DNA from 3 places in the Mesorhizobium sp. M7D.F.Ca.US.005.01.1.1 genome. Region 2 is predicted to be linked to each of the others. Evidence: riboswitches for the same ligand, from Rfam matches in the RefSeq annotation. Region 2 holds a riboswitch; each other region holds the start of a gene.
What was found. Region 2 has a riboswitch for cobalamin ahead of EJ076_RS23575 (CbtB domain-containing protein). Riboswitches for the same ligand answer to the same signal wherever they lie in the genome.
Positions count from the first base shown of each region.

Region 1: it holds a riboswitch for cobalamin, as region 2 does, so the genes downstream of both, EJ076_RS06565 (aromatic ring-hydroxylating dioxygenase subunit alpha) here and EJ076_RS23575 (CbtB domain-containing protein) in region 2, are expected to answer to the same signal.
Region 3: it holds a riboswitch for cobalamin, as region 2 does, so the genes downstream of both, bluB (5,6-dimethylbenzimidazole synthase) here and EJ076_RS23575 (CbtB domain-containing protein) in region 2, are expected to answer to the same signal.

Region 1 is NZ_CP034453.1:1,343,695-1,347,308, forward strand. Features, by position in the region: gene EJ076_RS06560 (hybrid-cluster NAD(P)-dependent oxidoreductase) at 1-571, opposite strand, end outside; gene EJ076_RS06565 (aromatic ring-hydroxylating dioxygenase subunit alpha) at 604-1,851, opposite strand; cobalamin riboswitch at 1,964-2,166, opposite strand; gene EJ076_RS06570 (DUF680 domain-containing protein) at 2,661-2,864, shown strand; gene EJ076_RS06575 (DUF680 domain-containing protein) at 2,937-3,152, shown strand; gene EJ076_RS06580 (DUF680 domain-containing protein) at 3,225-3,473, shown strand; gene EJ076_RS06585 (DUF680 domain-containing protein) at 3,543-3,614, shown strand, end outside.
Region 2 is NZ_CP034453.1:4,857,617-4,861,230, forward strand. Features, by position in the region: gene cobU (bifunctional adenosylcobinamide kinase/adenosylcobinamide-phosphate guanylyltransferase) at 1-460, opposite strand, end outside; gene EJ076_RS23570 (CbtA family protein) at 453-1,265, opposite strand; gene EJ076_RS23575 (CbtB domain-containing protein) at 1,281-1,460, opposite strand; cobalamin riboswitch at 1,496-1,693, opposite strand; gene EJ076_RS23580 (aromatic ring-hydroxylating dioxygenase subunit alpha) at 1,833-3,008, shown strand; gene EJ076_RS23585 (MFS transporter) at 3,016-3,614, opposite strand, start outside.
Region 3 is NZ_CP034453.1:3,121,310-3,124,923, forward strand. Features, by position in the region: gene EJ076_RS14875 (hypothetical protein) at 1-461, shown strand, start outside; partial or broken gene bluB (5,6-dimethylbenzimidazole synthase) at 566-1,240, opposite strand; cobalamin riboswitch at 1,243-1,423, opposite strand; gene EJ076_RS14885 (histone deacetylase family protein) at 1,545-2,471, shown strand; gene EJ076_RS14890 (exodeoxyribonuclease VII small subunit) at 2,475-2,726, shown strand; gene EJ076_RS14895 (DUF2277 domain-containing protein) at 2,825-3,091, shown strand; gene EJ076_RS14900 (pirin family protein) at 3,134-3,614, shown strand, end outside.

The DNA.
Region 1 (3,614 bases), 3.5 Mb from region 2:
CGATCATGAAGCCGAGCGACAGGCCGGGCATACGGCTGCCGAGCAGTTCGAGCTCCTTGCGGAAAATGATCTCTTCCGGGCGGCGCGCGCAGTTGACGAAGCCGACATCGGTCCATGGCGCGCAATCATTCAACCAACGCAGCATCGACATCATCGGCGTCACGCCGGAGCCTGCCGAAATGAACAGATACTTGGCCGCCGGGTGGCTGTGCAGCGAAAAATCGCCGGTCGGCCCATAGGCCTTGACGTGCGAGCCCGGCGTCAAATGGTCGAACATCCAGCGCGTGCCGACGCTGCCCGCCTGCGCCTTCACCGTCACCGCGATCGAGAACGGCCGCGACGGCGAGGACGACAGCGTATAGGTACGCATCAGCGGCCCGTCGGCGGTCGGCAGTTCCAGCGTCACGAACTGGCCGGGCTTGTAGCGGAACCAGGTCTGGTTGTCGGAGCGGAAGGTGAAGGTCTTCACATCGGGCGCTTCGTCGCTGACACCGATCACTTCCAGCACCTGCAGCCTGTCGTTCCACGGTGTCATCTGGTCGAGATGGCGATAGAGGCCAAGATCCGTCATCGCATTCATCCTCTTGTCCCTTTTGTTTTGTGCTAGGCGACGCTGCGCAGCGCCGGCCGGCCGCCCTCGGCAAGGCGCGGCCCGATGAACGACGCGTACCATTCGACGAACTGGATCACGCCACCCTCATGCAGCTCCGAATAGGGGCCGGGCTCATAGGCGGGCGACAGGATGCCGAAGGCGTTTTCCTCGACGATGCGGCGGTCCTGGTCGTTGGTCTCGGTCCAGACATGGGTGAGGTCTTCGATGGTGTAATCGATGCCCTCGACCGCATCCTTGTGCACCAGCCACTTGGTCGTCACCGCCGTTTCCGTGGCGCTGATCGGCAGCACCCGGAACGTCACCGCGTGGTCGATGAGGATGTGGTTCCAGGTCGTAGGATAGTGATAATGCATCAAGGTGCCGATCCGGTCGGCGGAGACAGTGTCGGAGAGGTTCTTCTTCACCGCCAGTTTGCCGGTCATGGTGTAGCTGACGGCATCGCGCAGCAGCGGCGCGCGGGTGGCGCGATACTGTCCGGCCGGATCGATGCGGAATTTGCTCGGCAAGCCTGATGCCTCGCATTTGGCCCAGTGCGCGACCATCTCAGGGTCGCTGTCGGCGCCGTTGACGCCGGTCACGGTCGGCGCCTCGGGGAAGGTCTTGCACAGCTCGGGATGATTGGCGGCGCAGTGGTAGCACTCGCGGTTGTTTTCCCAGACCAGCTTCCAGTTGCCTTTCTCGATGATCGTGCTCTCGAAGGCGATCTTTGCTTCGCGCAAACGGTGCGGCAAAAGATAGGGTTCGATCATCGCCCGCATCGGCGCGAAGTCCGCCGGCTCCTTGGCCAGGCAGATGAAGATGTAGCCGCCGACGCTCTCGCAGGCGACCGGCTTCAGGCTGAACTCACTCTTGTCGAAACCGTCGGCCATCTGGCGGGCAAACAGCAGACGACCGTCGAGCTCATAGGTCCACTGGTGATAGGGGCAGACGAGCTTTGCCGCCGTACCCTTCTCTGTGTTGCAGACGCGGCTGCCGCGATGGCGACAGGAATTGTGGAAGGCGTTGATCTTGCCTTGCTGGTCACGGACAAGGACGACCGGATAGTCGCCGATCTGCACGGTGATGTAGCTGCCCGGCTTCGGCAGCTCGCAATCGTGGCCGATGAACAGCCAGTCGCGATACCAGATCAGCTCCATGTCGAGCTTGAAATAGTCCGGATCGGTGTAGAAGGGCTGCTCCAGAGAAAAGCCTTGCCGGCGGCTGTTCAAGAGCCTCAGCATGTCGTTGCGGATATCCATGTCCTGTCCTCGCTTCAAGGACTGAACTGGTGGTGACGGAGGAAGGACTGGGCGCAGGCCGGCAATGCGCCGGACATGCACTATCCGCCTCTTGACCGCCCACCGCGATCAGTCGAGTCTGTACATCTCTGGCTGGTTTCCGGGCTCTGGAGTTGTCCTTGCGGACCATCGCGACACCTTCCCAGGCAGTTGCCCAGTGGTCTCCCGTTGCGACTTGAACTCCACCACCGTTGCGGGGGCAGCGCCGGATTCTGACCGGCTTCCCAATTCTCCGCCTCGTCGTCACGAAGCGGCACCTGAGATGTCATGATCTAACCACGACAGCGATTTCGACATCGGCATGAAAGCGACATCGTATCCATGCGGCGCGACACGGGATGCGAAACGTTCCGGTTGGCGATTGCGGAGCTGAAATCCCATCTCCGCCGCAGCCACTCCCCTCGAAGCCGACCCCCTGACCAGGGTCAAAAAAGGTTAACAGTTTCGAAAAGTGACTATTAGCCTGTTCTAAAATCGAACCGAACGGTTCGTTTCTGTTGACGGTGCGTGCAGGACGGTGTGAACGCTGGGCCTCCGAAACAGTTGGTGATCCATGCGCGGATTTCGCCTAACTATTTGAAATAAAAGAGAAAAATATACGACCTAGACGCCCTTGGCGCAATTTCAAGTGGTGGATTCATGGTCCACATGGAACAACTTCGTGATTGGAAAAGGCAGACCGGCCCTACCACATCGGGGCTGTCCGAACGACGCGATTTCCTCCCAAGACACGCCGCTAGACGGACGGGAAAAATACTGGAGTACATAAAATGAAAAAGATCATTCTCACTGCCGCCGCCCTTCTGGCCATTTCCGGCAGCGCCTTCGCTAATAGCGACCACTTTGGTTCTGATGGTGCCAATCAGCCAGCCATTGCCGTCGACAGCACGCACACCGCTTCGATCAAGAAGTCGGAACCGGCTGCTCAGACGCCTGCCCAGGGCAGTGACCGCAACCTCTTCGGCAACAACTAACAGCCGATTCCCAGCATACGGCGGGCTCGCCCCGCCGCTTCGCCGGAAGATGAAAATTCAGGAGTACTGGAAATGAAAAAGATTGTTCTCACCGCCGCCGCACTTTTGATCGCCGCCGGCACCGCTTACGCCGGCAACGACAACGTTGGTAGCTACGACATCAACAAGCTGGCGACTGCCAACGTCGATAGTGCACACACCTCTTCGATCAATTCGATCAAGAAGTCGGAGCCGACTGCTCAGACGCCTGCCCAGGGCAGCGGCCGCAACCTCTTCGGCAACAACTAATAGCCGATTCCCAGCATACGGCGGGCTCGCCCCGCCGCTTCGCCGGAAGATGAAAATTCAGGAGTACTGGAAATGAAAAAGATTGTTCTCACCGCCGCCGCACTTTTGATCGCCGCCGGCACCGCTTACGCCGGCGGCAACGACAATGTTGGTAACTATGACATCAACAAGCTGGCGACTGCCAACGTGGATAGCACGAACACCTCTTCCGTGCACAACGCCAACTCGCCGGTCTACAAGCTGCTCAACTCGTCGGGAGACGTCCAGAAGTCCGCTCCCCAGGGCAGCAACAGCGACCACGACGTCTTCGGCAACCATTAATCTCATCCCTGATGGAGCGGCCGGATAGCCCGCCGCTCCGCCGGAATATGAAAATTCAGGAGCACTAAAATGAAAAAGATTGTTCTCACTGCCGCCGCTCTTTTGATCGCCGCCGGCACCGCTTACGCCGGTAATGACAAC
Region 2 (3,614 bases):
CAGCGACCTGCTGGTTGAGCCGTCCGGCGGCGTCGCGGAAACGGCGTGCCAGTGCATTATCCGGCACGATACCCTGGCCGACTTCATTGGACACCACGAACCAGGGTCCGCGCGGCCGAGACAGCACATCCGCCAGCCGACGGCATTCAAGCTCGATATCGTGATCGGCCAGCATATGATTGGTCAGCCACAGCGTCAGGCAGTCGACAAGCACAGGCTGGTTGTCAGGCAAGGCCCCGAGCGCGCCGGCGAGATCGAGCGGTGCGTCGATGGTCGTCCAGCCTTCGTCGCGCCGCGACCGGTGCAACGCGATGCGCTCATGCATCTCGTCGTCATAGGCTTGCGCCGTGGCGATATAGGTCCATGGCGGCAGCAAACCCGTCGCCAAGGTCTCGGCGTGCGCGCTCTTGCCGGAGCGCGCACCGCCGATGAGGAAGGTCAGGGCCTTGCTGTCAGGCAAAGCTGTCGCGCAGGCTGGTCGCCGTGCCGGTGAAGCGGCCGCGCACCACGCCGACGACCGCGCCGAGCACCAGCCAGAACACCAGATTGGTCACCGTCACCGCCACCACGAACTGGTGATGCAAGCCTTCCGGAATCGCCGTCTCGAAACTGTCGGGCTGCGGCGCGCCGACAATATGCGGTGCGACGATCAACGCTACGGCCAGGATCGCCAGCGGCAGCGACTTGCGGAACGCGATCAGGCCAAGGCCGATGGCGGTCGCCACCACGGTTGCCGTCCACCAGATCTGGCGCTGGGTGAGGTCGGCAGCCGGCATGGCCGGCAGTTCCGGCGGCAGGCCGAGGCCAGGCGCCAGCGTAAACACGGCAAAGCCGGCCAGGCCCCAGAACACGCCCTGGCGCCAATTGCCGATGCCGCCGGCGAATTCCGAAACCGCGACCAGGATCAAGGCGAAGCCGATGCCGGTGACGATATTGGCAAGCACGCTGAAGGCAAAACGCTCGAAACCGTCTGCCGGCGCCCAGCCTTCGTCTTCCGCCGGAGCCGCCGCTTCCGCCGGTGCCGGCGTGGCAGCGCTCATGGAGTTTGTTGCCGGCGCGGCCGAGTTCATCGCGTTGCCGCTGGCATCGGCAGGCACCGCTGGCGCGGCGGCATGGTCATGGCTGTGGCCGCCGCCGGCCTGTTCGTAGACTTCCGCCTTCAGGATCAGCGGCACGGTGGCATAGGCCTGCATGCAGGCGAGAGCGACGCCGGCCACGAGCCCTGCGATCGCCGCGATGAACACGACGTTGCGAAACAGGTTCATGATGTCAGATCCTCGTCAGTGGCAGGGAAACGCCATCGAATGGCGATAGTCGTGAGCCGCATTGTGGACCGCATCGATATGCGAGAAGCCGACAAAGCCCATCACGAAAATGCCGAGAAACGCAGCAAGAGCGAGCTGCATGAAGCGCGACTGCGAGGAGACGGAGGCGCCGAGGGAGACGGAAGCGGTAGTCATATCTTGTCCTTTCGCCCTCCACCCGAGGGCATCGAAGTCAGTTTCCTGTCGCCGGCAGGTCTCCTGGCTCGCGGATCAGCGCCCTTCCCCACCTTCCCGAAGAAAAAATCTTCAGTGGCATATGGAGAGGACTACCGCACACAGTTGCGGGGGCAGCCACGGCATTGGGCGAAACTCGCCCGCACCGCATTCCCTCTTGGCTCCAAAATGGAACCGACGACATTGGTGACTATAGGCAGAATCCTCGCCCCCGGCAAACCAAATTCCGCCGGCAACCATCGCGAATGCGTCGTACCAGCCGAGAGCTGCCGGTGCCGCAATTGACAATTTTCCTGGCCGGGTGTCGGCTGGCATCTCTAGAGGAAGCCAGCCATGCAGCCCATTGCCAGCGAGCGCGATCCCTACAATGGCCTGACCCGGGCCGAACCGACGCTGCCGTCATCAGCCTATTGGGATGCAGGCAGCTATCAAAAAGATCTCGACGCCATCTGGTATCGAAGCTGGCTGCTCGTCTGCCGCGAGGCCGACCTTGCGCAACCACTGGCTTTCCGCAGATTCCGCATCGGCACGCAAGACATCGTCGTGCTGCGGGACGAGACCGGCGAGCTGCGCGCCTTTCACAACACCTGCCGCCATCGCGGCTCGCAGCTTTGCCAGGAAAGCGAAGGCCGGCTGAAGGCGCGACTGATCACCTGCCCCTACCACGCCTGGTCCTATTCCCTGCGTGGCGACCTCGTGCGCGTGCCGTCGAAATCGCTGCCGCAAGGCTTCGACAAGGCCGACCACTCGCTCTATCGCGTCGCACTCTCGGTGTGGCGAGGTTTTGTTTTCGTCAATCTGCAGGAGGACGCGGCCGGTTCGGCGCAGGCATCCTTCGATCCGGCCTCCGGCGATCTCGGCAACTGGCCGCTGGAGACGCTGGTGAGCGGCCATGTGCTGCGCAAGGTGATGAACTGCAACTGGAAGATTTTTTGGGAAAACTTCAACGAGTGCCTGCATTGCCCGGGCGTCCACAAGGAGCTGTCGCGGCTGGTGCCAATCTATGGCCGCGGCCTGATGGGCCGTCACGACGATCCCGAATGGGTTCGCCATGCCGACAATGGCGCGCCGGAGTTTTCCGGCGGCCTGCGCGCCGGCGCCGAAACCTGGTCGCGCGACGGCCAGGCGCATGGGCCGGTCTTCTCGAGCTTGACACCGGCCGAGCGCACTGCGGGCCAGACATACGCCACCAGCCTGCCGTCGATGTTCGTCGTCGGCCATGTCGACTATGTCAGGTCAGTCCGGCTGGTGCCGCTCGGCCCCGAGCAGACCGAGCTTGTCGCGGAATGGCTGTTTTCGCCCGAAGCGCTCGCCACGACCGACATCGACAACATTGTCGCCTTCGGCACGCAGGTGCTGGAGGAGGATGCGACGATCTGCGAGGTCAACCAGAGAGGCCTGCACTCGATGCGCCACATGGCGGGCGTGCTGATGCCCGAGGAATACGACCTGCACCGTTTCCACAACTGGGTGCGCGAGCGGCATGCGGCACGCGAGGCAAGCGCCTAGCCGGCGACTAAAGCGATTTCGGCAGATAGCGCCACGTCACAAAGCCGCAAACCGCTGCCAGCAGGCCGAGCGTGACGAACACCGAGCCCAGGCCGAAAAAGGCCAGCACCACGGAATAGACCAGCGGCGGCGTCAGCTCGGAAAAGTCGAGATAGGTGCGATAGACCGCCGCCATCTGCGATCTTTCATAGGAGCGCACCGAGCGCATGAAGGCGGTCGAGCCGAGGGCGTCGAGCGCAATGGTGAAGAAGGCGCCGCAGAGCAGGAAGGCGCCGGTGAGCAGCGGCACGGTTTCGCCGACGAAGCCCGCCGCCAGCAGCGTGGCAGACATGGCGAAATAGGCAAATGTCATGGTCCTGCGGCCGCCGAAGCGCTTTCCTGCCTTGCCCCAGAAGATGGCCATGAACAGCAGCGCGTTGCCGGCCGAAACCAGCAGGCCGCCGGCCAGCTTGCCCTCGCCGGTGATCACCATGAACAGCGGCCCATAGACGAAGAACGTCGTCCAGAAACAGGAGCGGCCGAAAGCGATCAGCCACGCGAGCCGCAGCCTGGGCTGGGCGATGAAGCGGCCGATATTGGCCAGCGGATTGGCCGGGCGCGTCTTGC
Region 3 (3,614 bases), 1.7 Mb from region 2:
CCTATGTCGACGAGATCATCCTCGGCTACAACATCCGCATCAATTCAGCCTCGCCGTTCGAGACGGCGCGCCAAGGCGTGGTGCTCTATGCCCAGAACGGCAAGGTCATGGTCAAGAACGCCGTCTGGCTGGCGGTCATCATGTGGGGCGTGTCCTTCGTTATCTTCCTGCTGATGCTGGCGCCCGCCGGCGCCATTCTTTTCCTGATGCCTGGGCAACTCGCAGGCTGGGCCTTCGTGCTCGCCATCGTCTTCGCTTGGGCCTTCAAGGCGGCGTTCATCGAGCCTTTCGCCATCGCTTGCCTGATGCAGGTCTATTTCAAGACCATAGAGGGCCAGGTGCCTGATCCGGCCTGGGACGCCCGGCTGGCCGAGGCGTCGTCGAAGTTCAGGGAGCTTAAGGACAAGGCGCTGGCCTCCTTCGGCGGCTCGCGCTGGGGTACAGCCGGCGCGACACGCTGATCCGGAGCGGCATCGACGGCGTTGAGGCGCGCCACGGTTGACTTCAGCGGCACCTCACCCTGGCCGCAAAAAATCTCGCTCATGATCAGCTCGGGCAGCGGCAGCCGCCGTCCCCAGCCATGCGTTTCGAGGTCCGGCTTTGGCGCGAACTCGGAAACACGGCCGACGCAGAGATAGGCGACCGGCGTCACATGCTCGGGAATCGACAGCAGGCTTTTCAGCGCCTGCGCCTCGATGATGCTGACCCAGCCGACACCGACGCCTTCGGCGCGCGCCGCCAGCCAGAAATTCTGGACCGCGCAGACGGTGCTGTAGAGGTCCATCTCCGGATTGTGCCAGCGTCCCAGCGGCGAACCCTTCGAACGCTGCCGGTCGCAGGTGATACAGATGTTGAGCGCGCTTTCGCAGATGCCTTCCAGCTTGAGCTTGCGGTAGAGCGCCTGCCGCTCTTCGTCGATCGCCGGCAGTTCCTGTTCGCGTGCTGCCAGGAACAGGTCGCGCACCTTTTCCCGCCGCCCGGCGTCGCGAATGACGATGAAGTTCCAAGGCTGCATGAAGCCGACCGACGGCGCGTGATGAGCCGCAAGCAGCAGCCGCGCCAGCACCTCATCGTCGAGCGCGGTGGGCAGGAAATGGCTGCGCACGTCACGCCGTGTGAACATGGCGCGATAGACCGCATCGCGCGCGTTCTGGTCAAATCCGTCGCCGACAGGAGCAGTCATGTGTTCCGGCATCGCTTGTCCCCTTGCGATTGCAATCAATGTCGTCCGCCTGACCATGCGGATGACGATGCCTGCCAGGCCGGTCTTCTGGCTCGGGATCAACCCGCGTCCGGTGCCTTCCCGTCATCGACAGTGGCATTTACCGGCGCGGTCCCCCTTACAGCGTTGGGCACGCCACGGAGTTCAACCGTGTTCCCGATTCTCCCGCTTGCGGCGGGCACCAGGCAGTGGCGGTGACCTTACGCCGAAGCGCTGAGGACGCCAATGCCCGCAGCGACACGAATGGACGCAGGCGTGATTTTCCCCAGCCATCGGCCGCCCGCGCATGGCCTTTGTCGATCCGGGTCACTAGATTAGGACGATGACCACTCGTCTCTACACCCATCCGATCTTCCTTGAGCACCTCACGCCGCCCGGCCATCCCGAGCGGCCGGACCGCTTGCGCGCCATCGAGCGCGTGCTCGATGACGAGGCGTTTGTCGGGCTCGATCGCGTCCAGGCGCCGGAAGGCGACGAGGCCACCATCCTCTATGCGCATCCCGCCGATTTTATCGCCCGCGTCCGCGCCGCCATTCCCGACGAAGGGATCGCGCGCATCGACGCCGACACCACTGCCAGCCCGAAGAGCTGGCAGGCGGCGATCACCGCGATCGGTGCCGCCAACGCTGCCGTCGACGATGTCTTCACAGGTCGCGCCGACAATGTCTTCGTCGCCGCCCGGCCGCCCGGCCACCATGCCGAAAAGACCACGGCGATGGGCTTCTGCCTGTTCAACACCGCAGCGATCGCGGCACGTTACGCGCAGAAGAAACACGGTGTAGAGCGCGTTGCCGTCGTCGACTGGGACGTGCATCACGGCAACGGCACGCAGGATATTTTCTGGGACGATCCAACGGTGCTCTATTGCTCGACGCATCAGATGCCGCTTTATCCCGGCACCGGAGCAAAAAGCGAAACCGGCACCGGCAACATCGTCAATGCGCCGCTGGCGCCGCAGACTGGCAGCGAGGTCTTTCGCGATGCCTTCCTTTCGCGCGTGCTGCCGGCGCTCGATAATTTCGCGCCCGACCTGATCATCATTTCGGCCGGGTTCGACGCACACCATCGCGATCCGCTGGCCGAGATCAACCTGACCGAGGACGATTTCGACTGGGCGACCGGCCAGCTGATGCAGCGTGCGGCGCGCCACAGCGGCAACCGGCTCGTCAGCCTGCTCGAGGGTGGCTACGATCTGCAAGGATTGGCATTTTCGGTCGCCGCCCATGTCGGGCGACTGATGAAAGGATGAATGATGGCTGGTGAGACCAACGAAGACGTCAAGGCGATGAGCTTCGAACAGGCACTCGACGCGCTGGAGAAGATCGTCGATGATCTGGAGCGTGGCGACGTGCCGCTCGACCAGTCGATCAGGATCTATGAGCGCGGCGAGGCGCTGAAGGCACATTGCGACCGGCTGCTGAAGGCAGCTGAAGACAAGGTCGAGAAGATCAGGCTGTCGCGCGACGGCAAGCCGGTTGGAACGGAGCCGCTTGACGCGGACTGAGGCCGCAGCCGTCTCACCGACTTTTGGACACGATCATGACTGAGGATAGAGTTCGTCCCGATTGAAAGCGCTCCAGGACAAGAGGAGATACGGAAGCGATGTGCAGAAACATCAAGACCCTGTTCAATTTTGACCCGCCCGCAACCAACGACGAAGTCCTCGACGCCGCACTTCAATTTGTCCGCAAATTGAGCGGAACGACGCGGCCCTCGAAGCAGAACCAGCATGCTTTCGACCACGCCGTCGAAGCCATCGCCGCCTCGGCGCGCGAATTGCTCGATTCCTTGGAAACCCATCAGCATCCTCGCAATCGCGAACAGGTGGCGGCCAAATTACGAGCAAAGTCGGCGATCCGCTTTGCTTGATGCGCCCAGGCGGCCTTTGACCGCTGACAAGGAGATCATCTCGTGAGCTTCTTCCCCGGAAACGACCCACAGGCCGGCGATGCCTTCGCCAGCGACCAGATCGAATTGATGGTCATCCCCAACGCCAAGGATATTGGTGGTTTCCAGGTGCGCCGCGCTCTGCCGACCGCCAAGAGGCGGCTGGTCGGGCCTTTCATCTTCTTCGACCGCATGGGCCCGGCGATCCTGCGCGCCGGCCAGGCGCTCGATGTCCGTCCGCATCCGCATATAGGCCTGTCGACGGTCACCTATCTGTTCGACGGCAAGATCAGGCATCGCGATTCACTCGGCACCGAAATGGTCATCCAGCCGGGCGACGTGAATTTGATGACCGCCGGCCGCGGCATCGTCCATTCGGAGCGCACGCCCGAAGAGTTGCGTGGCGCGCCGATGTCGATCTCCGGCCTGCAGACATGGCTGGCGCTGCCGGACGGCAAGGAAGAAGTGGCGCCGGTGTTCGAGAACACCGCAGCACTACAGCTGC